DNA from 3 places in the Rhizobium sp. NZLR10 genome. Region 1 is predicted to be linked to each of the others. Evidence: predicted binding sites of a transcription regulator. Region 1 holds the regulator's gene; each other region holds the start of a gene.

What was found. Region 1 encodes LexA, which represses DNA repair genes until DNA is damaged. Its sites were predicted from a motif close to TGTTCNNNNTGTGTTCNG; they were not measured.
Region 2: HJB82_RS17135 (DNA recombination protein RmuC) is a predicted target of LexA. The motif match lies at 1,439-1,456, and genes of this name have one in related genera.
Region 3: uvrA (excinuclease ABC subunit UvrA) is a predicted target of LexA. The motif match lies at 9,141-9,158, and genes of this name have one in related genera.

The regions. Positions count from the first base shown of each region.
Region 1 covers NZ_JABDWE010000002.1:214,612-225,171, reverse strand. Annotated here, with positions in the region: gene HJB82_RS04320 (pyruvate dehydrogenase complex E1 component subunit beta) at 1-615, opposite strand, end outside; gene pdhA (pyruvate dehydrogenase (acetyl-transferring) E1 component subunit alpha) at 631-1,677, opposite strand; gene HJB82_RS04310 (septum formation initiator family protein) at 1,823-2,143, opposite strand; gene eno (phosphopyruvate hydratase) at 2,282-3,556, opposite strand; gene kdsA (3-deoxy-8-phosphooctulonate synthase) at 3,698-4,543, opposite strand; gene HJB82_RS04295 (VOC family protein) at 4,540-5,436, opposite strand; gene lexA (transcriptional repressor LexA) at 5,633-6,352, shown strand; gene HJB82_RS04285 (ComEC/Rec2 family competence protein) at 6,333-8,762, opposite strand; gene gltA (citrate synthase) at 9,053-10,342, shown strand; gene lpxB (lipid-A-disaccharide synthase) at 10,376-10,560, opposite strand, start outside.
Region 2 covers NZ_JABDWE010000010.1:182,638-193,197, reverse strand. Annotated here, with positions in the region: gene HJB82_RS17140 (globin-coupled sensor protein) at 1-1,285, opposite strand, end outside; gene HJB82_RS17135 (DNA recombination protein RmuC) at 1,489-2,709, shown strand; gene HJB82_RS17130 (ribokinase) at 2,851-3,750, shown strand; gene ptsN (PTS IIA-like nitrogen regulatory protein PtsN) at 3,906-4,370, opposite strand; gene hpf (ribosome hibernation-promoting factor, HPF/YfiA family) at 4,441-5,016, opposite strand; gene HJB82_RS17115 (DMT family transporter) at 5,308-6,222, opposite strand; gene rpoN (RNA polymerase factor sigma-54) at 6,311-7,864, opposite strand; gene lptB (LPS export ABC transporter ATP-binding protein) at 8,086-8,862, opposite strand; gene HJB82_RS17100 (LptA/OstA family protein) at 8,903-9,553, opposite strand; gene lptC (LPS export ABC transporter periplasmic protein LptC) at 9,569-10,234, opposite strand; gene sppA (signal peptide peptidase SppA) at 10,460-10,560, shown strand, end outside.
Region 3 covers NZ_JABDWE010000002.1:353,274-363,833, forward strand. Annotated here, with positions in the region: gene HJB82_RS04970 (invasion associated locus B family protein) at 1-357, shown strand, start outside; gene hspQ (heat shock protein HspQ) at 467-796, opposite strand; gene glnA (type I glutamate--ammonia ligase) at 1,057-2,466, opposite strand; gene HJB82_RS04985 (P-II family nitrogen regulator) at 2,546-2,884, opposite strand; gene HJB82_RS04990 (NAD(P)H-hydrate dehydratase) at 3,228-4,700, shown strand; gene HJB82_RS04995 (DUF72 domain-containing protein) at 4,809-5,615, opposite strand; gene HJB82_RS05000 (GNAT family N-acetyltransferase) at 5,640-6,101, opposite strand; gene uvrA (excinuclease ABC subunit UvrA) at 6,098-9,019, opposite strand; gene HJB82_RS05010 (single-stranded DNA-binding protein) at 9,302-9,814, shown strand; gene HJB82_RS05015 (MarC family protein) at 9,906-10,553, opposite strand.

The DNA of each region.
Region 1 (10,560 bases):
GGCGCCGACACCGACGCCGGCAAAACCGTGCTCGGTGATAGGCGTATCGATGACACGACGAGGGCCGAATTCCTGCAGCAGGCCCTGTGTGACCTTGTAGGCGCCCTGATATTCGGCGACTTCCTCGCCCATGACGAAGACATCTTCGCTGGCGCGCATTTCCTCGGCCATGGCGTCGCGGAGCGCTTCGCGCACGGTGGTCGACACCATTTCGGTGCCGGCCGGAATTTCCGGGTCATTCGGCACGACGCCCTTCGGCTCGGCCGGAAGCGGCGCTGCAGCAGAACCGGTATTGGTCGGCTTTTGTTCCTGGGCAACCGCTGGGGCGGCAGCGGCGGCCGGTTTGGCGGCGGAGATATCCGCGGCGGATTCGCCGTCCTGCAACAGCACGGCGATCTTGGTGTTGACCTTGACGCCTTCGGTGCCGGCGTCGACGAGCAGCTTGCCGATGACGCCTTCGTCGATGGCTTCGACTTCCATCGTCGCCTTGTCGGTTTCGATTTCGGCAATCACGTCGCCGGAGGTGACCTTGTCACCTTCCTGTTTCAGCCATTTGGACAGCGTGCCTTCTTCCATCGTCGGAGAGAGGGCGGGCATGAGGATATCGATAGGCATGGGTTCCCTCCCCGATTAGAGCAGAATGTCGGTGTAGAGCTCGGATGCATCCGGCTCCGGATCGGCCTGGGCGAAGTCGGCGCTGTCGGCGACGATGTCGCGGACATCCTTGTCGATCGCCTTCAGATCGTCTTCGGAAGCCCAGCCCTTTTCGACGAGGCGTGCTTTCACCTGTTCGATCGGGTCATGTTCGGAGCGCATCTTCTGCACTTCGTCCTTGGAGCGATACTTCGCCGGGTCGGACATGGAGTGACCGCGATAACGATAGGTCAGCATTTCGAGAATGATCGGACCCTTGCCGGAGCGGCAATGTTCGAGCGCCTCGTCGGCCGCCGCCTTGACGGCGCGAACGTCCATGCCATCGACCTGAATGCCGGGGATGCCGAAGCCGGAACCGCGCAGCGAGTAGTTCGACTGGGCGGTGGCGCGCGCCGTCGACGTGCCCATGGCGTAGCGGTTGTTCTCGACGATATAGACGATCGGCAGCTTCCAGAGGGCCGCCATGTTGAAGCTCTCGTAGACCTGGCCCTGGTTGGCGGCGCCGTCGCCGAAATAGGCGATCGAGACATTGCCGTTGCCGCGGTAATGGTTGGCAAAGGCAAGACCGGTTCCGAGTGAAACCTGGGCACCGACGATGCCGTGACCGCCGTAGAAATGCTTTTCTTTCGAGAACATGTGCATCGAGCCGCCCTTCCCGTGGGAATAGCCGCTGCGGCGCCCGGTCAGTTCCGCCATGACGCCGCGCGCTTCCATGCCGGTTGCCAGCATGTGGCCGTGGTCGCGATAGGCGGTGATGACCTGGTCGCCTTCCTTCTGCGCCATCTGCATGCCGACGACGACAGCTTCCTGACCGATGTAGAGGTGGCAAAAGCCGCCGATGAAGCCCATGCCGTAAAGTTGGCCGGCCTTCTCCTCGAAGCGGCGGATCATCAGCATCTCGCGATAGGCCTTGAGCTCTTCATCGCGATCGAAGTCGGCTACCGGGCCTCCATTCGATGCTTTGGCTGCCGGTTTTGCTGCAGTTTTGCGGCTGGAAACGGTCGCGGTCTTTCGCGGCGCCATTCAACCCTCCCTATGGGTTTGTCGGTTCTTGGTGGCGCGTACCATAGGGAAGAAAGATGACCACAGCAATGCCATAATTGCATGGCTCATATTCAGCACTAAACAGTTGATTACATTTCGGAAATACCAATTAACCTGATTTCAGTTAATTGGAATAATGGTTGAATATGACGATCTCGTCCGCGCGCGACATGTTGAGCTGATAGCGCGCTTTTTCGTCCAGCATATCCTTGTCGAGCGAGCCGTCACTCAGCAGCGCGACCTGATTTTCCAGATGTTCGCGCTTCGCCTTCAAGATCGCAAGCTCTTTTTCACGCGCGACACGCTGATGCTCGAACGTCTCTGTTGCGCGCAGGCCGTAATCGCCATGAATGCAATGATAACCGAAATAGGAAAGGAAGGCGACCGTCATGGCCGGAATGACGAAGCGGCCGAACTTTCTCTTCTTATGATGCTTTGTCCACATACACGCATGCTCTTGAACGCATTACCAATTCGTTCAGCATAACGCGCAGAGATTAACCGTTCATTGACCGTAAAGACGGGCAACAAAAAACCCGCGCCGGAGAGGCGCGGGCTCAAGCCGTTTGAAAATCAGATTCGATCAGGCGCGGATGATCGAGCGGCCGGCATACTGAGCCTGCGGGCCCAGGCCCTCCTCGATGCGGATCAGCTGGTTGTACTTGGCGAGGCGGTCGGAACGCGACAGTGAGCCGGTCTTGATCTGGCCGCAGTTGGTGGCGACCGCGAGGTCGGCGATGGTCGAATCTTCGGTTTCGCCGGAGCGGTGGGACATGACGGCGGTATAGGCTGCCTTGTGCGCCGTGTTGACGGCGTCGAGCGTTTCCGTCAGCGAGCCGATCTGGTTGACCTTGACGAGGATCGAATTGGCGACGCCCATGCGAATGCCGTCGCGAAGACGAGCGGAGTTGGTGACGAAGAGATCGTCGCCGACGAGCTGGGTCTTCTTGCCGGCCAAGTCGGTCAGCGTCTTCCAGCCGTCCCAGTCGTCTTCGGCCATGCCGTCCTCGATCGAGATGATCGGGTACTTAGCAGCGAGTTCGGCCAGATATTCGGCCATGGCGCCCGATTCGAGCGTGCGGCCCTCGCCTTCAAGAACGTACTTGCCGTCCTTGAAGAATTCCGTCGAGGCGCAGTCAAGGCCGAGGCACATGTCGTCGCCCGGTGTATAGCCGGCTTTCTCGATCGACTTCATGATGAAGTCGAGAGCCTCGGGCGCGCTCTTCAGGCCGGGTGCAAAACCGCCTTCGTCGCCGACATTGGTGTTGTGGCCCTGCGCGGCCAGTTCCTTGCGGAGCGTATGGAAGACTTCCGAACCCATGCGTACGGCTTCAGCGATCGTATCGGCGCCGACCGGCAGGATCATGAATTCCTGGAAATCGATAGGATTGTCGGCATGGGCGCCGCCGTTGATGATGTTCATCATCGGAACCGGAAGCAGGCACGCGGACGCGCCGCCGACATAACGGTAGAGCGGCAGGCCGGAGGCCTGGGCGGCAGCCTTGGCGACGGCCAGCGATACGCCGAGAATGGCGTTGGCGCCGAGGCGCGACTTGTTCGGCGTGCCGTCGAGCTCGATCATGATGTTGTCGATCTGGATCTGGTTTTCGGCATCGATGCCGCCGATCGCGTCGAAGATCTCGGTGTTGGCGGCATCGACCGCCTTTTGCACACCCTTGCCGAGGTAGCGCTTGCCGCCGTCGCGCAGCTCGACCGCCTCATGCGCGCCGGTCGAAGCGCCCGAGGGAACGGCCGCGCGGCCCATGCTGCCGTCTTCGAGATAGACATCAACTTCGACGGTGGGGTTGCCACGGCTATCGAGAATCTCGCGGGCGATGATATCGGTGATTGCAGTCATGGGTTCTTCCTGCTCGGTGGGTGATCAATCGTTCGAAGCCTGTCATAATCGAAGGCGTGCAAATTACAATGGCGCATTGCGACACCCTCGACCTGCATGTCTGAACGTCGCTATAGCACGAACATGTCAGGCTTTTGACTGTCAGCCCTTGGCGACAGCATCGAAGGCGAGCAGCTTTTCCAAAAGCCGCGGCATGTCTTTGAGATAGACCATGTTCGGGCCGTCGGACGGTGCGTTGTCGGGGTCCTGATGGGTTTCGACGAACACGCCGGCGATACCGGTCGCCACCGCTGCGCGCGCCAGCGTTTCCACAAATTCCCGCTGACCACCGGAGGAATCGCCCTGCCCGCCCGGCTGCGCCACGGAATGCGTTGCATCGAAAACAACCGGCGCGCCCATCGACGCCATGATCGGCAGCGAGCGCATGTCGGAGACCAAAGTGTTATAACCGAAGGAGGCGCCGCGTTCGCACAGCAGCACGTTCGGATTGCCGCTGGCATTGAGCTTCTTCAGGACGTTTTTCATATCCCAGGGAGCGAGGAACTGGCCCTTCTTGACATTGACGGCGCGGCCGGTCTCGGCGGCGGCGATCAGAAGGTCGGTCTGGCGGCAGAGGAAAGCCGGGATCTGCAGGACATCGACCACTTTTGCCACCGCGGCGCATTGCTCGGCGGTGTGGACGTCGGTCAGGACGGGAAAACCGAACTCCTTCTTCAGGTCGGCGAAGATCTGCATGCCCTTTTCAAGCCCGATGCCGCGTTCGGCAGAGAGCGAGGTGCGGTTTGCCTTATCGAAGGAGCTCTTGTAGACGAGACCGATGCCGAGTTTGGCGCAAAGCTCCTTCAGTGTGCCGGCAACCATGAAGGCGTGGTCGCGGCTCTCCATCTGGCAAGGGCCGGCAATCAGCGACAGGCGGCCGGTATTGGAAAATGTGACCTGGCCTGCGCCCTCGCCGATCCTGACTTCGGAATTCGTATCAGTGCTCATCGTGTTTCCTCGAAGGCGAAGAGCGTGCCCTGCCCGGGCGCGGGCTTCACCAGAATGCGATTGTTCTTGCGCGTGTAGGTCACTCCGTTAGCAGCCAAATGCGCTTCTGTCACGGCAAGATCGGTGACGGCAAAGAGGATAGCCCGGCCGCGCAGGCCGCGGTCGGCGGATGCGACGGCGATCTCGAAATAGGCCTCCAGCCCTTCCGGCGTCATCAGGCTGATTTTCGCATTCGGCGCCGCGATATTAACGCCGAAACCGGTTTTCTCGACGGCCGATTGCGCCGTTGCAAGGCTGACGAAGGCGGCGAATGCAGAGGGGTCCGGCGCGCAAAGCGCGATCTCGGCAATGCCGGTGACGCCATTGGCATGCGTCTCTAGCGCACCGCGATCGGCCGGCAGAGGATTGATGCGCTCAACACAGAAGAGGAAGAAATCCGGCGCGCGCAACTCAGCGGCAAAGGCCAGCTTGAAGCCGGCCATGGTCTCGGAACCGTCCGGCATTTTCATCGGCCGGCTGAACTGCAGCATGTCGCCGGCGCTCGATCCGCTGCCGACGAAGCTCCGATGAGCGCGGCCGGCATCCCCGGTGCCGAACGCCACCGCCGAAAGCCCCTCCTCGCCACAGCGGAAGCGGAAGGCCCGATTGCGGGCGGTGAAGACATTGCCTTGCCGCGCCGATGCCTCGCTCTCCTCGCGGCTGGCGATACCGAGCGGCTCCAGATAGGTCTTGTCGGCAAAGAAGACGCAGGCATTCTCCGTTCCGAAGGGATGGCGGGCATCGGCGGCAACGGTGAAGCCAAGCTTGCCGAGCCTTTCGCGCGCCAGGTCGATATTGACAACGGGCAGCACGACATGATCCAGCGGGTGCGGTTTGGCCGAGTGCTCGTTCATGATATCCCTCCCTGAAACGCAAGAGGGTGCGACAGCGCCACCTTCAATGCAAGACATGTGCGCCAATCCGGCGAATGAAAATAAAAAACTCAACGAGTTGGCGGCAAGTTTTACGGAAATTTAGCTACTTGCGGAACACATATGGAACATATAGTGTTCTGTTCTGGATTTGTTTCAATCAAGGGGTCACACGTCGATGCTCACGCGCAAACAACAGGAGCTCCTGCTTTTCATTCATGAGCGCATGAAGGAATCCGGCATTCCGCCCTCTTTCGACGAAATGAAGGATGCCCTGGATCTGGCCTCGAAATCCGGCATTCATCGTTTGATCACAGCGCTTGAAGAGCGTGGCTTCATTCGCCGCCTACCGAACCGCGCCCGGGCGCTCGAGGTCATCAAGCTTCCGGAGGCCTACAGCCCGAGCATCCAGCCCCGGCGCGGCTTTTCGCCAAGCGTCATCGAGGGCAGCCTCGGCAAGCCGCAGCCGGTCGCCGCCCCCGCTCCTGCAAAACCGGTCGCCGATAACGGCAACTCCGTCTCCGTGCCGGTCATGGGCCGGATCGCTGCCGGCGTTCCGATCTCGGCGATCCAGAATAACACCCACGACATCGTCGTTCCCGCAGACATGCTCGGCTCCGGCGAACATTATGCGCTGGAGGTCAAGGGCGATTCGATGATCGACGCCGGCATCTTCGACGGCGACACGGTAATCATCCGCAACGGCAGCACCGCAAGTCCCGGCGACATTGTCGTTGCCCTGGTCGATGACGAAGAAGCGACGCTCAAACGTTTCCGCCGCAAGGGCGCCTCGATCGCGCTGGAGGCTGCCAATCCGGCTTATGAGACCCGGATTTTCGGGCCGGACCGCGTCAAGGTGCAGGGCAAGCTCGTCGGCCTCATTCGCCGCTATCACTGACATTGGAGAGGCCGGATTCGGCAAAACTGTTGCTGCGCCAGTCATAGGCGCGATGGCGCTTCCATGGGCGCGACAGGGTTTCGAATGCGGTCACGACCTCCAGGCCGGCATCGGCGAAGCGCAGCTCGACGGAGCCAGTCCTGCGCAGCGTCTCACCGGTAAAGAGCGTCGCTCCTGATCGGCAGCTGTTGAACCGCAGGCGGACCGACGTCACGACGATATCCGCCGCGTCGCAAGCCGGACCGAGATAGGCAGCGTTGTCGATGACGGCAACCACATGACCATTGCCGAGCCTTGATGTGCACCAGGCCTTTTTGACGCAGGAAAAGCGGTTTGCTTCACCACCGGCGACAGCCGCCCGCATCGCCGCCCTCGCTTCATTCTGCTGATCGCGGGAAAGCCTGACGCGGCGGTCGTCTCCCTCCGGCGGGACAGCGGGACCATCCAGCATTTTCGGCGGGAAATGCGTCGGCAGGACAAGTGCTCTCTGCCACTGATCGAAGATGAAATCCGGCGGGTTTTCGCGGTTGGAAGCGATTGCCGCAGCCGCGACCACTGCGACGAGACTGCCATCCTCCGAAATCACCAGATCCGGCGCCCGGGGAAGCGGCAGAAGCAGCACGCCGAGCGTAGAGACGGCGATAATCGATGTGCCGATATGGCGCAGCCGGGTGCGCAGCAGCGTCAGCAGCAGAAAGCCGGCCACGGCGACAGCGAAATACCAAGCCGGCAAGCGGCCGATGCCGATATCACCGCCCCAACCGGACACCGTTTTGGCGACCGCAATCACCAGGTCGAGGCCGAGGCCGACCACCTTCCAGAGCGGAACGTCCAGACCGAACGGCATGAGCAACATCGCCAGCAGCCCGGCCGGCATGACGATGAAGGAGATGATCGGCATCGTCGCGAGATTTGCCGGCAGCCCGTAAGCGGTCAGGCGATGAAAATGTTCGATCGAAAACAGCGCCGTGGAAAAACCGCCGATCAGCGAGGTCAGGAAGACGCCGCCGAAGAAGCCGGCGACGGCAACGACCGGTCGGAAGACCGGCAGTTTCAGCAAGGCGTTTTCGCGGACGCGCCGGTCCTTCCACAGTTGATAACCCGATACGAGTGCCAATGTCGCGGCAAAGGACATCTGGAAGCTCGGGCCCAAGACTTCGGACGGCGAAATGGCGATGATGACGAGCGCCGAGAGAACGACATTGCGCAGGCTGATCGACGGCCGGTCGAAGAAGACGGCGACCAGCATGATCGCCATCATGATGAAGGCACGTTCGGCCGAGACCCCGAAGCCGGAAATCAGGTAGTAGGCGGTGACGGCGCTGAGCGCGCCGGCGGCGGCGATCTTCTTTGTCGGATAGGCCTGAGCGACGCCCGGAAAAAGGCTGAGCAGCATCCGGAAGCCGACGAAGAAGATGCCGGCCGACAGCGCCATGTTGAGGCCGGAGATCGCGACAATATGAGCAAGGCCGGACTGGCGCAGCGCCTCCGTCGTCGCATTCGAGATGGCGCGTCGCTCGTCGGTCACCAAAGCAGCGGCAAAAGCGCCGGTGTCGCCGGGCAGGATCGATCGTATGCGGTCGCCAATGCTACTGCGCAGGCGGTAAAGCCATTCCAGCAGAGCTGCCGATGTCGATCTGGCAGCCTGCGGACCCGCCTCCAGATCCTTCTCTGGCGCACCGTAGAAGAAGCCGTTGGCGCCGATGCCATCGAAATAGGCACCGAAGGAGAAGTCGTTGAGCTCGGGAAGTGCGGGGCCTGCCGGCGGCGTCAGTCGTGCCCTGCCGGTGATGAGGTCGCCGATGTCGAAAGGCATGTCGGCGCCGCGGACGATCGCGGTTATGCGTCCCGGCGGCCGCTTCAACTCCGGCGCCTCCGTGCCGGTGACGGCAAGAATGTAGCGCCAGCGCCCACGGCCGTCGCCTTCTCGCCGCTCGACTCGGCCGGTCACTGTCGTCGTCACCGAGGAATCGAGGATCACCGTCGAAGCCCGCCAGCTCTCGAATTGTGCGCAGAGCATGCCGCCGGCCACGAGTGCAGGCGCCAGCAGCGTCGCCCGCAATGCCGCCCGGCTGCGGCCGACGATGAGAACCGCGATCGTCAGCACCAACAGAGAGAGCAGCGATGCAACAAGCGGAAATTCGGATGCCGCAACAAACCAGAAGGCCGCCCCGGCGCCGAGAAACACCGGCGAAAAAAGCAGCAAGCGGCCATGATCCGCCTCCTCGCCCAGCATGCGCATGCCGGCGCCAATCGATTGCCGGGCTGCGGCGAGCAGCCGGTGGCGCAAAGATGTCGTCGACTGCGTCCTGGTCGGCCGTATCACCACGATAGGCGGCGAAAAACCGGAGGGACCGGCTGAGCCGGCGCCTGCTTCCGGCCGCAATTCGACTGTCGTCACTTCCTGCATGTGCCGCCCAAGGTCACCCGCGAAGACGGCCAGAATGCATTCTCTAGTCAAATCCGGCAAGGATAATCGATTGAAATATGAGGGAAAATCGCCAGCGCCAAAACACTAAGCGAATCATTGGCTTCCGATATGCACGGGGCTCATCGCTGCAGTGCCTAAAAGGTGATACCGCAATGCACAAAATGCCGGCACGGTAACTTGGCATTAGCTTCACGATCATATAGCTATCGGTAAGGACGCTTAACCCCTATGGCGCTTTTATGGCGCCACCGCCATTTCGGAGGATCAGCATGACGGATCAAAGCGCTACAATAAAAATCGGTGACAAATCTGTCGACCTAGCCGTCAAAAGCGGCACGATCGGCCCGAGCGTCATCGATATCGGTGCCCTTTACAAGAACACGGCTTCCTTCACGTACGATCCGGGTTTCACCTCGACCGCATCCTGTGAATCGAAAATCACCTACATCGACGGCGACGAAGGTGTGCTGCTGCATCGCGGCTATCCGATCGAGCAACTGGCCGAGCATGGCGACTTCCTCGAGGTCTGCTATCTGCTTCTCTACGGCGAACTGCCGACCACCGTACAGAAGAAAGATTTCGATTATCGCGTCACGCACCACACCATGGTGCACGAGCAGATGAGCCGGTTCTTCACCGGCTTCCGCCGTGACGCCCATCCGATGGCCGTCATGTGCGGCTGCGTCGGCGCACTGTCGGCTTTCTATCATGACTCAACCGACATCACCGATCCGCACCAGCGCATGGTCGCCAGCCTGCGCATGATCGCCAAGATGCCGACGCTTGCGGCCATGGCTTACAAATACCATATCGGCCAGCCCTTCGTTTATCCGAAGAACGATCTCGACTACGCCTCGAACTTCCTGCGCATGTGTTTTGCCGTGCCTTGCGAAGAATATGTGGTCAATCCGGTGCTTGCCCGCGCCATGGATCGGATCTTCATCCTGCATGCCGATCACGAGCAGAACGCCTCGACTTCGACCGTGCGTCTCGCCGGTTCGTCGGGCGCCAATCCGTTCGCCTGCATCGCAGCCGGCATCGCCTGCCTCTGGGGGCCTGCGCATGGCGGCGCCAACGAAGCAGCGCTCAACATGCTGCATGAGATCGGCTCAGTCGACCACATTCCAGAATATATCGCCCGCGCCAAGGACAAGAACGATCCGTTCCGCCTGATGGGCTTCGGTCACCGCGTCTACAAGAACTATGATCCGCGCGCCAAGATCATGCAGAAGACGACGCATGAGGTGCTCGGCGAACTCGGCATCAAGGACGATCCGTTGCTCGAAGTGGCGATGGAGCTTGAGCGCATCGCGCTCACCGACGAATATTTCATCGAAAAGAAGCTCTATCCGAACATCGACTTCTATTCCGGCATCACGCTGAAGGCGCTGGGCTTCCCCACGACGATGTTCACCGTGCTCTTCGCGCTTGCCCGCACCGTCGGCTGGATCGCGCAGTGGAACGAGATGATCGAGGATCCGGAGCAGCGCATCGGCCGTCCGCGCCAGCTCTATGTCGGCGAACCGAAGCGTGACTACATTCCGGTTTCGAAGCGCTGATCGCTTCCCCAACCAACGAAAAACCCGGTCACCTCAGAAGCGACCGGGTTTTTTCTTTTTCAGCACGTCGAGAAGGATTTCGGCGGCATGTTCGCCGGGCGGTTTTTCGGTCTGCATGCGCTGCCAGATAAGATCATAACCTTCCTTCATCGCCTTGAGCTGGTAGGTATCGGCTGACAGTCTTTCTATCCAGCGTGCGAAACTTGCGCCGCGAACGA
Region 2 (10,560 bases), on a different contig from region 1:
CGGCGGCGATATCGGCGACGAAACGGTTGATGATGTCGATGCGGCTGATCATGTCGTTCAGCGCCTCGCCGGTACTGGAGACGATGCCGACGCCCTCATTGACCTGGGTCGAGCTCTGCGAGATCAGGTTCTTGATCTCCTTGGCGGCTTCCGCCGTGCGCTGGGCGAGCTGGCGGACTTCCTGGGCGACGACGGCAAAACCCTTGCCGGCATCACCGGCACGCGCCGCTTCGACACCAGCGTTCAGCGCCAGAAGATTGGTCTGGAAGGCGATCTCATCGATGACGCCGATGATCTTGGAGATCCCGGTCGAGGATTTCTCGATGCCGGCCATTGCCGAGACGGCGCTGGTGACGAGTTCGCCGGAGTTCTTCGCCTTCTGCTGCGTCTCGCGCACGGCAGCCGATGCCTTTTCGGCATTGGCGGCCGTCTGGCCGACGCTGACGGAGAGCTGTTGCAGGGCGGCTGAACTCTCCTCGACGCCTGCCGCCTGCTGGGCGGTGCGCAGCGCCAGGTCGTTGGTCGCAGTGGAAATGATATCGGCGCCGCCCATGATCTGGCCCGAGGCCTCGCGCACGGATGCGAAGGACTTGCGAAGGGCGCCGACGGCGCGGTTGTAATCCTCGGCCATCTGCCGGAAATTACCCGGCAGGTCGGACGGCAGAGTGGCTTCGAGATCGCCGTTCGACAGTGCTTCCAGACCGCGGCGCAGTTGCTCCAGTGCCATCGCCTGGTCGGATTCGGCCTTGGCGCGCTGCTCTTCCAAGGCGCGACGCTTGGCTTCGAGCGTTTCGAGATAGACCGAGATGGAATAATCCATGTCGAGCATGCCAGCCTTGATGACGGCCGACAGCTTCTCGGCCAGCAGCTTGCCTTGCTGGCGCGCGAAGACCGGCGGCCACTGCTTTTCCATGATGCCCTTGACGAGTTCGGACATGACGATGGCGTAACCGCCGATATACCAGCGCGGCTCCAGGCCGATGCGGGCGTGCGTCCGGCCGACCGCGGTGACGCCGTCGACATAACTGTCATCGAACGCACCGCCGGCGAGATTGGCCCGATGATCCTGCTGGCGCTGCTTGGCTTTGCCGACATGGTTCTTGTCGGCAAAGAAGCCGGCGACAGCCGGGGTTCTGGCAATCTTGGCGTAGAATTTATCGAGGGCGCCGCCGATCAGCTCGGTGATGACAGGGCGCAGATCCCGCATCGACTTGCGCGCCGCCTCGTCGAGTTCGATGAAATCGAGACGCTGCCTGAGGGCACTGTCGGTCTGCTGGGAGGTCATCGGGATCTCTGTACTTGGCGCGAGTGCGCGGGAAGGAATTCTGCGCCGCAGGTTTTGGCGAATATGGTTGAGCAATAGTTAAATCGAGGCGCAATTTCTCCGAAGGAGCCAGCAGAAGCAGCGGCGTGCGAGGATAGTGGCGACCGCCAATTCCGTTCACCCTTTGATCTATATATTACCGTCTCTTCTGGTATGGTTGCGACATGACCGTCAATTCCGATTCGTTCACTGTGTCGCTTGCCTCGATCAGCCCGGCCATGCTGGCGCTTGCCGGCGGGGTTCTGTTGGCGTTTGTCCTGCTGGTGATCGTGCTGCTGCGGGGCGCGAGCCTTCGCCACGAGCAGGCGGAGGAAGCGAGCTTGCGCGCTGGGGAAAGCGACGCGCGCATGGCCGAGCTTCTCAGGATCCAGGCGGAGATGCAGGGCCGCATCGCGGCGATGACCGAGGTCTTCGGCGCGCGGCAGAGTGAACTCAACCAGACGATCAGCCAACGCCTCGACGGCATGTCGCAGCGCGTCAACTCGACGATCACCGACCAGACCAAATCGACGCATGAGAACCTGCAGCGGCTGCAGGAAAGGCTGGCGGTGATCGATGCCGCGCAGAACAATATCCAGACGCTCGCCAAGGATGTCGTCGGGCTGCAGGCCATTCTGTCCAACAAGCAGACACGCGGCGCCTTCGGCCAGTCGCGGATGGAGACCATCGTCGCCGACGGCCTGCCGATGGGCGCCTATGCCTTCCAGCAGACGCTCACCAACGGCTCGCGACCGGATTGCACGATCCGCATGCCGAACGGTGCGCCGCCGCTGGTGATCGACGCAAAATTCCCGCTCGAAGCCTGGAACGCGATCCGCGACGCCGGCAGTCCCGAGGCCGGCAAGACCGCCGGCCAGCAGTTCCGCCGCGACATGGAGGTCCATATAAGGGACATTTCCGAGAAATATCTGATCCAGGGCGAAACCCAGGACACGGCCTTTCTCTTCGTGCCGTCGGAATCGATCTTCGCCGAGATCCACGAAAACTTCGAGCCGGTGGTGCAGAAGGCGCACCGGGCGCGCATCGTCATCGTCTCGCCGTCGCTGCTGATGCTGTCGATCCAGGTCATCCAGGCCGTGCTCAAGGACCAGAGCATGCGGGCGCAGGCGCATCTGATCCAGGGCGAGGTGGCGATCCTGATGGACGATCTCGGCCGCCTCGACGAGCGGGTGCGCAAGCTGCAGGGTCATTTCGCCCTGGCGCAGAAGGATATCGACATGGTGGTCACCTCGGCCGACAAACTCACCAGGCGCGGCGCCAAGATCGAAGCGCTGGAATTCGAGGCAGGCGGCGAGGCCAAGCCTGCTCGCGACAGCGAACCTGCGGCCAAATCGGTGGAAAGCCGTACCGGTCTTCTCAAGCTCAGGGTGGTTGACGAGGAGTGACCGCTTCGGGCAGTGTCTCGCCCGAATGAAACAGCAGGAGCATGATGTCTTTCGAAAACAGCGCACACTTTTCGGCATCATGCTCTATCGAAGAAGTGGAGCATGCCGCCGCCGCATGCCCCAAAAGACGGGACACTCTTGATGATAACAGTTTTCGGGTCCATCAACATGGACCTCATCGCCACGACCGAGCGCCTGCCGAAGCCCGGCGAAACGGTGGCCGGCAACGGTTTTGCCACAGCCGCCGGCGGCAAGGGCGCCAACCAGGCGCTGGCAGCGCGGCGCGCCGGCCGCTATGTGCATATGGCCGGCGCCGTCGGCAAGGATAGCTTCGCCGCCGATGCCCTTTCCCTGCTCGATGATGCAGGAACCGATCTTTCTCTCGTCAAACATGTCGACGGTCCCACCGGCACGGCGCTGATCCTTGTCGGCGGCGACGGCGAAAACATGATCGCCGTCGTTCCCGGCGCCAACGGCCTGGTCGCGCCTGAGGATGCCGAGACGGCGATCGGCGGCATGAAGGAAGGCGATATCCTGATGCTGCAGCTCGAAGTGCCGGCTGCAGCCGTCGAACGCGCCCTGTCGGCCGCCCGCGCCAAAGGCGTCACCAGCATCCTCAACCTTGCTCCTTTGATCTCCGATGCGCCGCGTCTCGGCCGACTTGCCGATATCGTCATCGCCAACGAGACCGAGTTCGAGCGGCTGGCCGGCCAAGATGGCATGGATGCGCAGGCGCGTGAGGCAGCCCTGACCCGGCTGCATGCCGAAACCGGCCAGACGTTGATCGTGACGCTTGGCGGCGACGGCGTCGTCGCCATCCGCGATGGGGCGGTTTCAAGGGCGCAGGGCCTGAAGATCGAACCCGTCGATACGGTCGGCGCCGGCGACACCTTCTGCGGCTATTTCGCTGCGAGCCTCGACGAGGGCCTCGATTTTGCCTCGGCGCTGCGCCGTGCGGCCGTTGCCGGTTCGCTCGCCTGCCTCAAATCAGGGGCACAGCCTTCGATCCCTTCGGGTGAAGACGTCGCAGCCCGGATATAGCGGGGTTTCCTTGCGAAGCCGCCGGTAAAACTCCTGCTGTTTCAGGGAATTCCGGCGGTTTTTGCCTGACGCGCATCGCATCGAAGGTGATTCATGCGGCGCGCTTTCTGCAGATCCTTATCGCAAAACTGCTGCACAGGTTTGCAGGGCCTGGTTCACGCAGCGTTCGACGTCTGCTCTTCATTGAGGAAGGCGTAGATCGCCGAAGCGGAATCGGTGGCGCGCAGCTTGGCGACCAGATCGTGATCGCGCAGCACGCGGGCAATCCGCGACAGGGCCTTGAGATGATCAGCACCCGCGCCCTCCGGCGCCAGCAGCAGGAAGACGAGATCGACAGGCTGGTCGTCCAGGGCCTCGAAATCGACAGGCTGCTCCAGCCGGGCGAAGATGCCGACGATCGAATGGATGTTGACCAGCTTGCCGTGAGGAATGGCGATGCCGTTGCCGACGCCGGTCGAGCCAAGGCGTTCGCGCTGCAGGATGACGTCGAAAATCTCCCGTTCGGAGAGCCCGGTGATCCTGGCGGCTCTTGCGGCCAATTCCTGAAGCAGCTGTTTCTTGGAATTTACTCTGAGGGCGGGAATGATCGCATCCTGATGGAGCAAATCTGCCAATGCCATTTCTTTTTCCTTCTGTCGCCTTGATCAAATGCAAGGAGCGGCGGCAATACCGCCGCTCATAGCCCTGATCTCAGCCTTTGATATTGGCTGAATCGATCCAGCCAATATTTCCGTCGTGCCGACGGTAAACGATATTCAGATGTTCCTTGCCGGGGCTGCGGAACAGGAGAAGCGGCTCGTCGGTCATGTCGAGCGCCATTACGGCGGTGGCCACCGACATGGTCTTCAGCTGCTTCGTGCTTTCGGCGACGATCGCGGGCGCGAAATCGTCGGGGATTTCATCTTCGTGGTCAGGAACGGAATCCATGACCGTGTAGGCGACTTCTGCAAAACCGTTCAGATGGTTTCCGGCGTGATGGTCCTTCAGCTTGCGCTTGTAGCGGCGCAGCCGTTTTTCGATGCGCTGGGAAGCGGCGTCGAAAGCCAGCTGCGGGTCCGTCGCCTCGCCGGCCGCATGCAGCACCACCCCACTGTCGAGATGAAGCTTGCAGTCTGCCGAGTAACGAGAACTCGCCTTTTCCACGGTCACCTGACCCGAATATCCCCCGTCGAAGTATTTCGTGATGGCCATACCAATTTGGTCCTCGATCTTTTGACGGAACGAGTCACCAATTTCCATATGTTTACCGGACACACGCACACTCATGGAGTTTCCCTTCTTATCGTCGTTTGCGGGTATCAGTTTACGCCAAGCCTCAGGTTCATCCAAGCACTTCGCGCAATCTCAAGCAAGATCGGCGTCAGCCTGGGGGTCCTTGGTGCCCTTCTGATGCTGGGGATAACTCCAGACGCCGTTTGCGGCATCGATTGCGGCGGGCTTCTAGCCAGCCGTTGTCGAAAAGTCAATAGGGCGAAAAACCGCGATGCTAATGCGCGTGCTGCGTGCGACAGGCGCGTGCGAATACAGGGCCTGCCGCCGACCGCCAGCCAATGATTTCTAGACACTTCTCGCCTTGATTGCACTCACCCTTGCCGGGATCGTCATGGCTGCGACACCGAGGATGACGCAAACGAGTCCAATCCAGGCCGTCGGGCTCAGCCTTTCGCCGAGGAAAACGATGCCGATCGTCACTCCGATCGGCACCCTGAGATAGGCTTGCGACGTCGTTCCGACCGAACCCAGCGTCTGGACGAGACGGAAATAGATCGCAAAGGCAAGGGCCGTCGAAAAGGCGGAAAGAGCCAGCAGCGCCAGGATCGATGCGCCCGAGGGATCGAGCGTCCACGGCCGGTCGACGACGAGGCTGACCGGCAAGAGTATGACCGCGCCTGAGATCAACGAGCCGGCCGCCGGCACGGCGGGTTCGAGCCCCTTGAAGTTCTTGCTGAAAATCGCCGCGCCTGCATAGCAGGCGGTCGCCAGGATGATGGCGAGTTGCGCCATCAGGCTTTTGCCGAGACCGCCGAGCACCTCGACGCCGATGACCAGGCAGATACCGGCAAGCCCTGATATGACGCCGAAAAGCTTTCGCGCCGTCACCTGCTCATGGCGGGCTATCAGCACGGTCAGCAGGAAGGTGAAGATCGGCGTTGCCGAATTGAGGATCACAGCCAGCCCGGCATCTACGGACTGCTCCGCCCAGGCGATCAGCGTGAAGGGAATGACGCTGTTCAGACAGGCCTGAATGAAAAAACGCCGCCACATCGCGCGGTCACTGGGCAGGCGGATTCGTCGATAGCGGAGGACGACAAGCAGGATGCCGCCGGCAATCAGCGTGCGGACGGCGATCAACGTCACCGGCGGGATCGTCTCGACACCGATCTTGATGAAAGTATAGGAGGCCCCCCAAAGGGTTGCCAGCACCAGCAGCAGGAGAAGCTCCCTGGCAAGCTTCGGATTGTGCGGCGTCATGGTCGGCTTTCCCAAGTTCGTTCAAGACGTCAGAGAAATAGCGGGATTTGGAGCTCGATGCTTCGATCAAGACCGAAGCATTGCGGCGTCAGAAGCCGGCGACCTTGGCGAGCGCCCGCTTTTCGCGGCGCCGCTGGACCGAAGAGGCGATGTTCATGGCCTCCCGGTATTTCGCAACCGTGCGGCGGGCGAGATCCACGCCGCCCTTCTTCAGCATGTCGACGATATCGTCGTCGGAGAGCACCGCGTCAGGGCTCTCCTGCATGATCAGCGCGCGGATCTTGTGACGCACGGCTTCGGCCGAATGGCTGTCGCCACCGGCGACGGCGCTGATCGAGACGGTGAAGAAATATTTGAGCTCGAAGAGACCGCGCGGCGTCAGCATGTATTTGTTCGAGGTGACACGGCTGACGGTGGATTCGTGCATCTTGATCGCCTCGGCGACCGTCTTCAGGTTCAGCGGACGCAGGTGGTCGACGCCGTAAAGCAGGAAGGCGTCCTGCTGGCGGACGATCTCGCTTGCCACCTTCATGATGGTCTTCGCCCGCTGGTCGAGGCTGCGCGTCAGCCAGTTGGCGCTCTGCAGACAATCGGAGAGGAAGGCGTGATCTTCGCCATTCCGGGTCACGCGGGAAAAGTAGGACTGGTTGACGAGCACCCGCGGCAGCGTATCCGGATTGAGCTCGACCAGCCAGCCGGTATCCGAGGAGACTCTGACGACCACGTCAGGCATGATCGCTTCGGAAACACCGGCTTCGAAACCGCTGCCGGGCTTGGGATTAAGCTGGCGGATTTCACCGAGCATGTCGAGAAGGTCCTCCTCGTCGACGCCGCAGAGCCGCTTCAGCGTGGCGAAATCGCGTCGCGCCAACAGTTCGAGGTTTTCGACGAGCGCCTGCATGGCCGGGTCGTATCGATCCTTCTGCCGGAGCTGGATCGCCAGGCATTCCGCGAGACTGCGGGCGAAAACCCCCGGCGGATCGAGCGTCTGGAGGGCGGCAAGCACGCGCTCGGCGGCCGTGAGGCTGGTGCCCAGCCGCTCACCGGTCTCGACTTGCAGATAACCGGCATCGTCAAGCTGATCGACGAAGTTCTGCGCGATCAGCCGATCGGCAACGTCAGGCAGGACGAAGGGAATCTGCTGGGCGAGATGATCGCGCAGCGACACCTGTCCGGCGACGAAATCGTCGAGATCATAATCAGCGCCCTCGCCGCCGCTGCCCGGCATCGATTTCCACTGGCCGACCAACTCCGGCGCATCGAGGCGCTGCGGCGCGCTGTCATCGGGAAAGACATTGGTATAGTTGGCGTCGAGTTCGTCGTTCAGCCGGCTGGTGCTGGCACTGCCGCCATTGTCGTACCAGTCGCTGGAGAGCGCTTCGGTGCGGTTGTCGTAGCCGTCGTCCGAGCCTGCATCCTCCGGCGGATGACCATAAGGCTCGTCTTCGGCTTCGCCACGTTCGCCCCCTGCCTCGCCGTCATTCGACGGAAATTCGAGCAGCGGGTTCTTCTCCACTTCCTGGGCGATGAACTGGCTGAGTTCGACATGCGTCATCTGCAGCAACTGGATGGATTGCATCAGTTGCGGTGTCATCACCAGGGATTGGTTCTGGCGCAGGAAAAGACTGGCGGACAGTGCCATGACGGACGCGAAACTCCCTCGATTCCTCCGGGAAACCGCGTCCGATCAAGGCTTCAGGCCGCGGAAGTCCAACTGGCCCAAAAATTGCTTTTTTATCTCATTTGGTCAAGCGGAACTGTGTCGGCGCGGTTAATTTCTGTGGTGGGACAGGTGCAGCCGGAAGGCCTGCGCCGTTTCAGGACGACTGGGGCGCACCTTCTCTGTCTTGGCATCGTCCGCGTTCAGAGGCTGAAATTGTCGCCGAGATAGAGCCGGCGCACTTCCGGATTGTTGACGATGTCATTTGCCCGGCCATGGGTCAGCACCTCACCGGCATGGATGATGTAGGCCCGGTCGATCAGGCCTAGGGTCTCGCGCACATTGTGGTCGGTGATGAGAACGCCGATGCCGCGCGCGGTCAGGTGGTGGACGAGATTCTGGATGTCGGCGACCGAGATCGGGTCGACGCCGGCGAAGGGCTCGTCGAGCAGCATGAAGGTCGGATCGGTCGCAAGGGCGCGCGCGATTTCGAGGCGGCGACGCTCACCGCCTGACAGAGCGACGGCGGCAGTCTTGCGCAGCTTCTGGATATGAAACTCCTCCAGCAGCTCGTTCAGCTTCTGCTCGCGCTCGGCCTTGTCCTTGACATGCACTTCGAGCACGGCACGGATATTCTCTTCCACGGTCAAGCCGCGGAAGATCGAGGCTTCCTGCGGCAGGTAACCGACGCCGAGGCGTGAGCGGCGGTACATCGGCATGGTCGTGACATCGTTGCCGTCGATCTCGATCGTGCCTTCATCCACCGGCACGAGGCCGGTGATCATATAAAAACAGGTGGTCTTGCCGGCGCCGTTCGGTCCGAGCAGGCCGACGGCCTCGCCCCGGCGCACCACCAGAGAGACGCCGTTGACGACCCGACGCGTCGCATAGGTCTTCGTCAGACCGCGTGCGATGAGCGTTCCCTGATAGCGGCTCTTGTCGGCGGCACCCGCAGCTTGTGGCCCGGGCTTGCCGAACATGGTGGATAGCGATGATAATTTCACGTGGGAGGCCGGCTTCTCAGTTCTGCTTCTGCTGTGCATTCGGCTGCGATTTCGGATCGAGCTGAATCTGGACACGACCGCCGCAGCTTTCAAGCTCCGCCTGGCCGGTCTGCATGTGAACCGTCAATTTGCAGCCGGTGAAGACGTTCGGCCCATCCGACAGAATGACCTTATTTCCCTGATCCGCCGTCAGGGTGAATGTCTGCGAGGCCATGTCGAAATTGCCGTCATCGGCGGTCGCAGTCTGCGTGCCCGAGGTCAGCAAGACCTTGTCCGTCACCAGGATCTTGTCGATATCGGCACTTCCCGATGCAAGCGAGGCCGACTGCTGCGGCTGCGTTGCCGGTTGGGCGGCAGGTTGCGCCCCGTCCGCCGCCGGCTTTGCCGCCTTGTCCTTGTAATAGACGGTCATCTTGCCGGACTGCATCGTCGTCGTCCCCTGAACGACCTTGACTTTGCCGGTGAACAACGCGGTGTGTTCCTGGTCGTGAATCTCCAGCTTATCGCTTTCGATCTGGATCGGCTGGTCGTTGGAAAGCTTCATGCCCGGCATCGAGGCCGTCGCCTGCTGCGCGCCCGCGCCCGATGCCGTCAGAATAAGGGCAAACGCGCCGGCAATGAACGCCAGGCCAGTCTTGCAAGTGGAAATGCGACAATCTTTTGTCATGGATGACCCGGCTGGTTAAGTGCCCTGTTTATGGATGGTGGATGGATCGACATTCATGCGAACATTTCCCTCGAATGTGATCACGCGCCCCTTATCGGTTATCTGGAGCGTCTTCGCAACAATGGAGGCATTGTCCTTGGTGATGGTGACGGGGTCGTCGCTCTTCATGTTTCCGCCCTTGATGTCGAGCTGGGCGGACTGGAAATTCGCGTTGAGGCCGCTGCTCAGCACCAGGGTGAAGGGGGCCGTCATATGCAGGTTGTCGGTAGCGCGATTGTAATCCGCCGTCGAGGCGACGACACGGGCGATCAGCCCGTCATTCATCGGCACGGCAGCCTTGATGGTCTCAAGCGTGATGAGATCGGGATTGCGGATATCCTGCAACGCCCTTTCGGCGAGCATCGAATAGTTGATGCCGTCGGAATTGCGTCCAGCGATCGCCGGCTTTTCCATCACGACCTTGCCGTTCTCGATCTTGGCGCCTTCCATCTTGATATTCTCGGGCAGATAGATGCTAACCAACGCCACCGCCGTCAGGCCAGCCGCGATGATGAGGGCCGCCACCGGCAACAAGATCTTCAGCCGCCGCACGCGGGCGGAATGGAACAACGCATCGCCATAGGCGCTCTTGCCGGACCTGGCGTAGGCGGCATGTCCGTTGTTCTTCAGGGTATCGAGCATAGGCCTCGTCCATGTGCGGTGATCGCCGCGCCTTCATAACAAAGGCGGCCCGCCAATCACAGTTCGTTTCGCATTATTACATTGGCTTGCCAATATGGAATTTTTTCTGCAACAAGCAACAAAACGGAAAAACATCAAAAAGTGGCATTCGTACGCGCCGCTGCCACCTATTTCACCGGATTGGTCGGCTGCATGCCGAAGCCGGTGCCAGCGCTGGAGGTTTCTATGGACAGTTCGATGATTGCCGATCGCCGGCGGCTGCGCCGCAAGCTCTGGTTCTGGCGCCTGCTCGCGGTGGCCCTCGTCGTGGCGCTTGGTTTCGCCTT
Region 3 (10,560 bases), 140 kb from region 1:
ACGGCACGCCTGATCCCCCCGGGCGTCATCATGCAGATCGACGGCGGCAAGGGCCAGAAGCTCGACTACGCCGTCTGCCTGCCGGACAAGTGCACGGCCGAAGTTCCGCTGACCGACGCGATGATCGCCAGCCTGAAGAAGGGCAGCGACGTGATCTTCACCTCGATCAATTTCCGTCGAGCCCCGAACCCGATCAAGATCTCGCTCGAAGGCTTCACCGGCGCTTATGACGGCGAACCGGTTTCCGAAAACAAGCTCGCCGCAAGTCAGCGCAGTTTGCAGGAAGGCATGCAGAAGAAGGCCGAAGAAGCCCGCAAGAAGCTGGAAGACGCCCAGAAGGCAGCCAAGGCGCAGTAATCCTGCCGCCATACTGAATAGAAACCCGGCTTCAAGCCGGGTTTTTTGTGCGCAAGGAAAAGGCCTCGTCGGGAACGAGGCCTTGAATGATGCTGCGGTCAGACCGAGTTTAGTGGGCGAAGCTCATCTTGGGTTTGAACTGCCCTGACGGGGCCTGATCGAAAATCTGGTAGATCTGCGGGTTGCGAAGCGGCGTGCCGCTTTCATCGTTCATCAGATTCTGCTCGGAGACATAAGCGACATATTCGCTTTCGTCATTTTCCGCGAGCAGGTGATAGAAGGGCTGGTCCCTGCTTGGGCGCACCTCGGCCGGAATGGAATTCCACCATTCCTCCGTATTCGCGAACTCCGGATCAACGTCGAAGATGACGCCGCGAAACGGGAAAACCTTGTGCCGAACCACTTCGCCGATACTGAACTTTGCTACTCTTTCTTTCATGGTACGACTTCCTTTCATCACCAAATTTGGTGATTGGTGCCACGCAAATCAAGATTTTTGCGCAAGCTCGTCACATGAACGTCATATCCTCCTCCTGCATAATTCCTTAGATCGGCATCGATTTAAGGATTAAATTATGCAGCATTTCAAAGTGTTACAGCGTCTTTGTGCGTCTGAAAAGACGCGCGGCGCTGTAATGGCGTCCATGACCCTGGGAGGTGAAAGCCCCGGCGAACCGGGACTTTCCGTGTTCAGGCCAATCAGGCCGAATAGTACATGTCGTATTCGACAGGATGCGGCGTCATTTCGAAACGCATCACCTCAGCCATCTTCAGCTCGATGAACGCATCGATCTGGTCGTCGTCGAACACGCCGCCGGCCGTCAGGAACTTGCGATCCTTGTCGAGGCTTTCCAGTGCTTCGCGCAACGAGCCGCAGACGGTCGGGATCTTCTTCAATTCCTTCGGCGGCAGGTCGTAGAGATCCTTGTCCATGGCCTTGCCGGGATGGATCTTGTTCTTGATGCCGTCGAGGCCGGCCATCAGCATGGCGGCAAAGGCGAGATAGGGGTTGGCGGTCGGATCCGGGAAACGGACTTCGACGCGCTTTGCTTTCGGGTTGGTGCCGAACGGAATGCGGCAGGAGGCCGAGCGGTTGCGAGCGGAGTATGCCAGCAGAACCGGTGCTTCGTAGCCCGGGACGAGACGCTTGTAGGAGTTCGTCGACGGATTGGTGAAGGCGTTGATCGCCTTGGCATGCTTGATGATGCCGCCGATGTAGTAGAGGCAGCTCTCGGAAAGACCTGCATATTCATCGCCTGCAAAGGTCGGCTTGCCGCCCTTCCAGATCGACTGGTGCACGTGCATGCCCGAGCCGTTGTCGCCGAAGATCGGCTTCGGCATGAAGGTTGCCGTCTTGCCATAGGCATTCGCCACCTGATGGACGACGTATTTGTAGATCTGCATCTTGTCGGCGTTGCGCACCAGCGTATCGAATTTGATACCGAGTTCGTGCTGGGCGGCGGCGACTTCATGGTGATGCTTTTCGACGACGACGCCCATCTCGGAGAGAACCGTCAGCATTTCCGAACGCATGTCCTGGGCGCTGTCGACCGGCGGAACCGGGAAATAGCCGCCCTTGACGCGCGGGCGATGGCCAAGGTTGCCGGTTTCGTAGTCGGTGTCGTCGTTCGACGGCAGTTCGGTCGAATCGAGCTTGAAGCCGGTGTTGTAAGGATCGGCCTTGTACTTGACGTCGTCGAAGACGAAGAATTCCGCTTCCGGGCCGACGAAGATCGTGTCGCCGATGCCGGATGCCTTGAGATAGGCTTCGGCCTTCTTGGCAGTGCCGCGCGGATCGCGGTTATAGGCCTCGCCGGAAACCGGATCGAGAATATCGCAGACGATGACCATGGTCGACTGTGCGAAGAACGGGTCCATATGCACCGTCTCGGTATCGGGCATCAGCACCATGTCGGACTCGTTGATGGCCTTCCAGCCGCCGATCGAGGAGCCATCGAACATCACGCCGTCAGCGAACATGTCCTCGTCGACGCAGACAACGTCCATCGTCACATGCTGCAGCTTGCCCTTCGGGTCGGTGAAGCGCAGATCGACGAACTTCACGTCGTTCTCCTTGATCTGCTTCAGAATTTCGCTTGCGGTCGCCATTAAATACCTTCCTCCGATTTGCGATGACAATACATGGCTGCGCTGACCGTATCTAACTTTGCGCGCCAGGCAAAGTGGGTCAGATGGCGTCGATGCCGGTCTCGCCGGTGCGAATGCGGATGACCTCTTCGATATTGGAGACGAAGATTTTTCCGTCGCCGATGCGGCCGGTCTGCGCCGCCTTGCGGATCGCATCGATGACGGCCTCCGCGTTCTCGTCGGCCAGCACGACCTCGACTTTTACCTTCGGCAGAAAATCGACGACGTATTCGGCTCCGCGGTAAAGTTCCGTGTGACCCTTCTGACGGCCGAAGCCTTTGGCTTCCGTGACCGTGATACCTTGCAGGCCGACTTCCTGAAGGGCTTCCTTCACTTCGTCCAGCTTGAAAGGCTTAATGATCGCTTCGATCTTTTTCATGAGAAAATGTCTCTCCGCTTCTCCCGTTATGGCAGGAATTTTCCCGCTCGCCGGATATGATGCAGATATCATGCCAGTTTGAAATCCATCTTCTTAAAAAAATACGAGGATTTTGCCGAAAGCGCCGCGTTTGCGGGGATTTTGATGACGGTTTGGCGGCAAACCAGCGGGAAAACTCGGTCCTTCGATCAAAATCATATCGAAAATCGAAAAAGACATAAGTTTAAGGAGTCGCGCAACTATGTCTCAGTGGGATTAAAATATAGGCAATTGCACAAAATAGGCTCTTTTCTTTGGTGTTTCAGGCGGTTGTTTTTTAGGCGTTTTTTGATTGAATAGGCCGATGAGCCATGAACTTTCCGACCTTCTTCTCACGCCTGCCGAGATGGCCGCGGTCGACGCTGCCGCTGCCGCATCCGGCATCGATTCCTTCGCCTTGATGGAAAGGGCAGGGGCGGCGGTCGCGGCGGCTGCCTTGCGCCTTCATCCCGGAGCTTTGCGCTTCGTCGTGCTCTGCGGGCCTGGTAACAATGGCGGCGACGCCTATGTCGCGGCAAGACATCTGCAGGAGGGCGGGGCTGCCGTGGCGCTCTTCCATCTCGGCGACCCCTCCAGGCTGAAGGGCGACGCTGCCCGTGCCCGCAACGGCTGCGCATTGGAGGGGCAGGCACTCGACCTCTACCGGCCCGAGACCGGCGACGTCGTCATCGACGGCCTGTTCGGGGCGGGGCTTGGCCGCGAGGTGCCGGCCGATGTCCGCACGGTGATCGAGCAAGTCACCGAAGCCGGTCTTCCCGTGCTTGCCATCGATCTGCCCTCCGGACTGGATGGCCGCACCGGCAGGGTGTTGGGGGCCGCCTTCCGGGCCTGCAACACCATCACCTTCATGACGCGCAAACCCGGCCATCTCCTGATGCCGGGCAGGGAGCTTTGCGGCGAGTTGGAGGTTTTCGATATCGGCATTCCCGCCCGCATCGTCAGGGCTGCGGCGGGCGGCGTCTTCGCCGAGAACAGGCCGGATGCCTGGAAGGGTGTGCTGCCGGCCGAGCAGTTGGAAACCCATAAATACAAGCGCGGTCATCTGGTCGTCTTCTCAGGCGAGGCCGACAAGACGGGGGCTGCGCGCATGTCGGCGATCGCAGGCCTGAAGGCCGGCGCCGGCCTGGTGACGATCGCAGCCCCGCGCGCGGCAATGGCCGCCAATGCTGCGCATCTCACCGCTGTCATGCTGCATGCGATCGACAACGCGGCCGACCTCGACGATTGGCTCGCCGACAAGCGGTTGCAAAGCTTCGTTCTAGGCCCCGGCTTCGGCATCGGCGTCAGAGCGCGCGGCTTCGTCTCGGCCCTTGCCGAGCGCCATCTCGTGCTCGATGCCGACGGCATCTCCTCGTTCAAGGACGATCCGCAGCAGCTGTTTGACCTTTTCCGGGGCGAGCCGCGTCTGGTGCTGACGCCGCACGAGGGGGAGTTCGCCCGGCTCTTTCCCGATATTGCCGGCGACGATGGGCTGGGGAAGGTTGATAAATCAGTGGCCGCTGCCCGCCTCGCCAATGCCGCGATCGTCTACAAAGGCGCTGATACCGTCATTGCCGCGCCGGACGGACGTGCGCTGATCAATACCAACGCGCCGGTCTGGCTTGCCACCGCCGGTTCCGGCGACGTGCTCGCCGGCATCATCGGCGGATTGCTCGCCCAGGGCCTGCCGGCCTTCGAGGCAGCGGCCGCCGGCGTCTGGCTGCACGGGGAGGCTGGCCAACGCGCCGGCAAGGGCCTGACGGCGGAGGAGCTCGCGTCCCATGTCTCGCCGCTTTAGCCCGCTCGATGCTTCAGCTTCGAACCGCCGATGCTTCAGCTTCGAGCCGCCGATGCTTTAGCTTCGAGCCGCCGATGCCTATGTCTTCAGCGCAAATCTCAGCCCGGCCTATTTTGCCAGCGCCTGCTGCAGGGCGATCGCCCCATGCGGCGCATTGACCTTGCCCTCGTGGATCATGAAGGCGAAGACGTCGCGTGGCTCGGCCTTCACCTTGCGATCCCCATCGATCAGCGGCAGGTCGTCCGGGACCTTGCCCTCCGCCCAGGTCTCCAGTCGGCCTGCCCAGGCCTTCAGGTCCTTATCAGGATAGCAGGTCGGGATATCGTCCGATCCCTTTTGCAGCCTGGCATAGACGAAGTCGGCCGTGACATCGGCGATCATCGGATATTCGAAATGTTCGGCGCAGACCGGCGCCACGCCGTATTTCGCCAGCAGTGCCACGAATTCCGGCACTTTGAAGGAATCGTGGCGCACCTCGACCACGTGGCGGAGCGCCAGCCCGTCCTGCTTTGCCGGCAGCTGCTTCAGGAAGGCCTCGAAATCTTCCGGATCGAACTTCTTCGTCGGTGCGAACTGCCAGAGCAGCGGCCCGAGATGATCGCCGAGTTCGCTGATGCCCGAGGACAGGAAGCGTTCCATCGATTCACCGGCTTCGGCAAGCACCCGCCGGTTGGTGACGAAACGCGTCGCCTTTAGCGAGAAGATGAAACCGTCGGGTACGTCGGCCGCCCATTTGGCGAAAACCGCCGGCTTCTGCGTGCTGTAATAGGTACCGTTAACCTCGATAACCTTCAGCTGGCGGCTGGCATAATTCAGCTCGTCCTTCTGTTTCAGGTCATCGGGAAAGAAATGCCCGCGCCAGGGCTCGAAGGTCCAGCCGCCGATGCCGGTGCGGATAGTGCCGGATTTGGTCATGTCGTCCTCCCTGTTTGCAGCCGTTCAGGCCGCATCGATCTGTTTCGCCATGTCGACGAGCGTCCATCCTGGCCGATATTGGTTCGGCCGGCGACCCGTTTCGTGAAATCCGACGGCGCGATAAAGGGCGATGTTCCGCTCCATCAGCGCATTGGTGTAGAGCCGGATTTCCGGCTTTGCCCACTCGCGCGCCTTGCCCTCCAGCCACTTGAGCATCGCCAGACCATGTCCGGCCCCCTGAAAGGCCGGCGAGACCGCGATGCTGAACAGCATGAGGTGATCGGAATGCCGCTCGACAACCATCAGCCCCGCGGTTTCGCCGCCGACCTCGCGGAGCCAGACCTCGCCGCGTTCGATGCGAGGCGCGTAATCCTCCGTCATCAGGATCGGCGGAGCGCCGAACAGTTCGGTATAGGGCCGATAGGCGGCTGCTGTCAGCGTCGTGATCCTTTCCAGATCTTCGGGCGACGCCGGCCGCATCGTCATTCCGCCGCAGCCGCCCTCTTCGCCGGCCGCCGTTCCAGCAATTCCTTGAGGAAGTGCCCGGTATAGGAGCGCTTCTCCTTGACGATCGCCTCGGGCGTGCCGAAAGCCACAATCTCGCCGCCGCCATCACCGCCTTCGGGACCGAAATCGAGCACCCAGTCGGCCGTCTTGATGACTTCGAGATTGTGCTCGATCACCACCACGGAATTGCCCTGGTTGACCAGTTCGTGCAGCATTTCAAGCAGCTTGGCGACGTCGTGGAAATGCAGGCCGGTCGTCGGTTCGTCGAGAATGTAGAGCGTGCGCCCCGTCGAGCGTTTCGACAGCTCCTTGGCCAGCTTGACGCGCTGTGCCTCGCCGCCCGACAGCGTATTGGCCTGCTGGCCGACCTTGATGTAACCGAGGCCGACATCCTTCAGCGACTGCAGCTTGTCGCGCACGGCCGGCACCGCCGCGAAGAAGTCGACGCCTTCCTCCACCGTCATGTCGAGCACGTCGGCGATCGACTTCTGCTTGAAGGTGACATCGAGTGTCTCGCGATTGTAGCGCTTGCCGTGGCAGACGTCGCAGGTGACGTAGACATCGGGCAGGAAGTGCATCTCGATCTTGATGACGCCGTCGCCCTGGCAGGCCTCGCAACGCCCGCCCTTGACGTTGAAGGAGAAACGCCCCGGCTGGTAGCCGCGCGCTTTTGCCTCCGGCAGGCCGGCGAACCAATCGCGGATCGGCGTGAACGCGCCGGTATAGGTCGCCGGGTTCGAGCGCGGCGTGCGGCCGATCGGCGACTGGTCGATGTCGATCACCTTGTCGATATGCTCGAAGCCGTCAATGCGGTCGTGATCGGCCGGGTTTTCGCGCGCGCCCATGACGCGGCGCGCTGCCGATTTATACAGCGTCTCGATCAGGAAGGTGGATTTGCCGCCGCCGGAAACGCCGGTCACCGCCGTGAACACCCCGAGCGGGATTGCCGCCGTGACGTTCTTCAGATTGTTGCCGCGGGCGCCGACCACCTTGATCTCGCGGCCCTTCTTCTGTCTGCGGCGCTCGTTGGGAACGGGAACGCCGAGTTCGCCCGAGAGATATTTTCCGGTCAGCGACTTCGGATTGTCCATGATATCCTGCGGCGTGCCGTGGGCGATGACCTCGCCGCCATGAATGCCGGCGGCCGGGCCGATATCGACCACGTCGTCGGCCGTCATGATCGCATCCTCGTCATGTTCGACGACGATGACGGTGTTGCCGATGTCGCGCAGGTGCTTCAGCGTGTCGAGCAGCCGGGCATTGTCGCGCTGATGCAGGCCGATCGAAGGCTCGTCGAGCACATAGAGCACGCCGGTCAGCCCCGAGCCGATCTGCGAGGCCAGCCGGATGCGCTGGCTTTCGCCGCCCGACAGCGTGCCGGAATTGCGCGACAGGCTGAGATATTCCAGGCCGACATCGTTGAGGAAACGCAGCCGGTCGCGGATTTCCTTGAGGATGCGCACGGCAATCTCGTTCTGCTTGGCGTTGAAGCTGGCCGGCAGCGTCTCGAACCAGTCGCGGGCGACGCGGATCGACATGGCAGTCACTTCGCCGATATGCAGCGTGGCGATCTTCACCGCCAGCGCTTCCGGCTTCAGGCGGAAGCCGTTGCAGGAAGGGCAGGGTGCTGCCGACATGAAGCGCTCGATGTCCTCACGCGCCCAGGCGGAATCGGTCTCCTTCCAGCGCCGCTCGAGATTGGTGATGATGCCCTCGAAATTCTTCTGCGTCGTATAGGAGCGGGCGCCGTCGGCATAATGGAATTCGATCTTGTCGTCGGTGCCGTTGAGAATGACGTCCTTGGCCTCGTCGGAAAGATCGTTCCAGCGGGTGCCGAGCTTGAAGCCGTAATGTTTGCCCAGCGCTTCCAGCGTCTGATTGTAATAGGGCGAGGTCGACTTGGCCCAGGGCGCGATCGCCCCGTCGCGCAGCGTCCGTTCCGGCTCGGGCACGATCAGGTCGCGATCGATCTTCTGCTGGGCGCCGAGGCCGTCGCAGGTCGGGCAGGCGCCGAAGGGATTGTTGAAGGAGAACAGTCGCGGCTCGATCTCCGGAATGGTGAAGCCGGAAACCGGGCAGGCGAATTTTTCCGAAAACAGCACGCGCTCATGCGTCTCGTTGAGCGACTTGTTGGCCGAACCGCCGGCCGAGGTCTCTTCCAGCGGCAGCGGCTTGTCGGCGAATTCGGCGACCGCCAGCCCGTCGGCGAGCTTCAGGCAGGTTTCCAGGCTGTCGGCTAGGCGGGCCGAGACATCCGAGCGCACGACGATGCGGTCGACCACCACGTCGATGTCGTGCTTGTATTTCTTGTCGAGCACCGGCGCCTCGGCAATCTCGTAGAACTGGCCGTCGACCTTGACGCGCTGGAAGCCCTTCTTCATCAGCTCCGCCAGTTCCTTCTTGTATTCGCCCTTGCGCCCGCGCACGAGCGGCGCGAGAATATAAAGACGGGTGCCTTCGCCGAAATCGAGCACGCGGTCGACCATCTGGCTGACGGTCTGGCTTTCGATCGGCAGGCCGGTCGCCGGTGAATAGGGCACGCCGACGCGGGCAAAGAGCAACCGCATATAGTCGTAGATCTCGGTCACGGTGCCGACCGTCGAGCGCGGGTTGCGCGAGGTGGTTTTCTGCTCGATCGAGATCGCCGGCGACAGTCCGTCGATCTGGTCGACGTCGGGCTTCTGCATCATCTCGAGAAACTGCCGGGCATAGGCGGAGAGGCTCTCGACATAGCGCCGCTGGCCCTCGGCATAGATCGTGTCGAAGGCAAGCGAGGATTTGCCGGAGCCCGAAAGCCCGGTCATGACGATCAGCTTATTGCGCGGCAGATCGAGATCGATGCCTTTGAGATTATGCTCGCGCGCGCCGCGGATGGAGATCGTCTTCAGTTCGCTCATCGTCTCAGCTTGGTCCTTTGGGATAACAGCCCTTATTTAGTGATGCCGAACGGCGAGTCGAGGCTGAATGTCCGCAACACTGAAGGTTTTCGATTCTGTTGACAGGATCATACGGATAAACTAGAACAAAGAAAGAACAAAAATCCTGATGGATGCATGCGGTGTTCTGACGGAGAAATATGTGGATTAAGTGCCGCCCATGCGCATCGGCGGTCGTTGATGGTTTAAGGTGCGCCGATCGATTGAAACGCCGCCGGGCAGGGCGGCAGGTAGGGTGAGAGCATGGCTGGTAGCGTAAACAAGGTAATTCTGATCGGAAATGTCGGTGCGGACCCGGAAATCCGCCGCACCCAGGATGGCCGGCCGATCGCCAATCTTCGTATTGCGACCTCGGAGACCTGGCGCGACCGCAATTCCGGCGAGCGTCGTGAAAAGACCGAATGGCACACTGTCGTCGTCTTCAACGAGGGCCTGTGCAAGGTCGTCGAGCAATATGTGAAGAAGGGCGCCAAGCTCTATATCGAAGGCCAGTTGCAGACCCGTAAGTGGCAGGACCAGCAGGGACAGGACCGCTACTCGACGGAAGTGGTGCTGCAGGGCTTCGGTTCGACGCTGACCATGCTCGACGGCCGCGGTGAAGGCGGCGGTGCAAGCTCCGGTGGCGGCCGTGGCGGCAGCAGCAGCAATGATTATGGCGACGACTACGGCGCCCCGGCTCCCTCATCATCGCCAAGCCGCGGCGGTGGCGGCGGTGGCAACTTCTCGCGGGATCTCGACGACGACATCCCGTTCTGATCGGCCGTTCGTGGTTTATGATTTATCCGAGAGCATGACGTCTTTAACGGCGTCATGCTCTTTTTCTTTGATCTCGCGGCGGATGCCGTTTTCAGTGCGGCGTTGCGCTGATCAGATTGAACGCCGATTTCGCCCCGTCGACGACGAACTGTGCGGCAAGGGCCGCGAGGATAACGCCGAGAAGCCGCGTCAGAATTGCCCGGCCGGTGACGCCGAGGAAACGGTCCAGCCGTTCGGCGATCAGCAGCATTAGGAAGGTCAGCAGCAGATTGGCGGCAATGACGCCGATCAGTTGGGCTTTCCCGATGGAGGTGGCGAGCGTGCCGGCAAGCAGGATCGTCGCCGAGATGGCGCCCGGGCCGGCAATCAGCGGCAAGGCTAGCGGGAAGACGGCGATATTCTCGATGTGATCCTTGGTGATGGCCGCTTCGGTGGCCTTCTCCTTGCGTTCCTGGCGTCTTTCGAAGACCATCTCGAAGGCGATCCAGAACAGCAGCAGACCGCCGGCGATGCGGAAGGCGCCGATCGAAATCCCGAGCACGCCGAGTACGCCGGCCCCAAACAGCGCGAAGACGGCGAGGATGATGAAGGCGATAACCGAGCCGCGCAGCGCCACCTGCGTGCGCTGGGCGCGGCTCATGCCCATCGTCAGCCCCAGGAAGATCGGTGCGAGCCCCGGCGGATCGATGGTGACCAGCAGCGTCGTGAAGGCGTTGATCAATTGGTCGGCGCTTGCCATCGTCTCT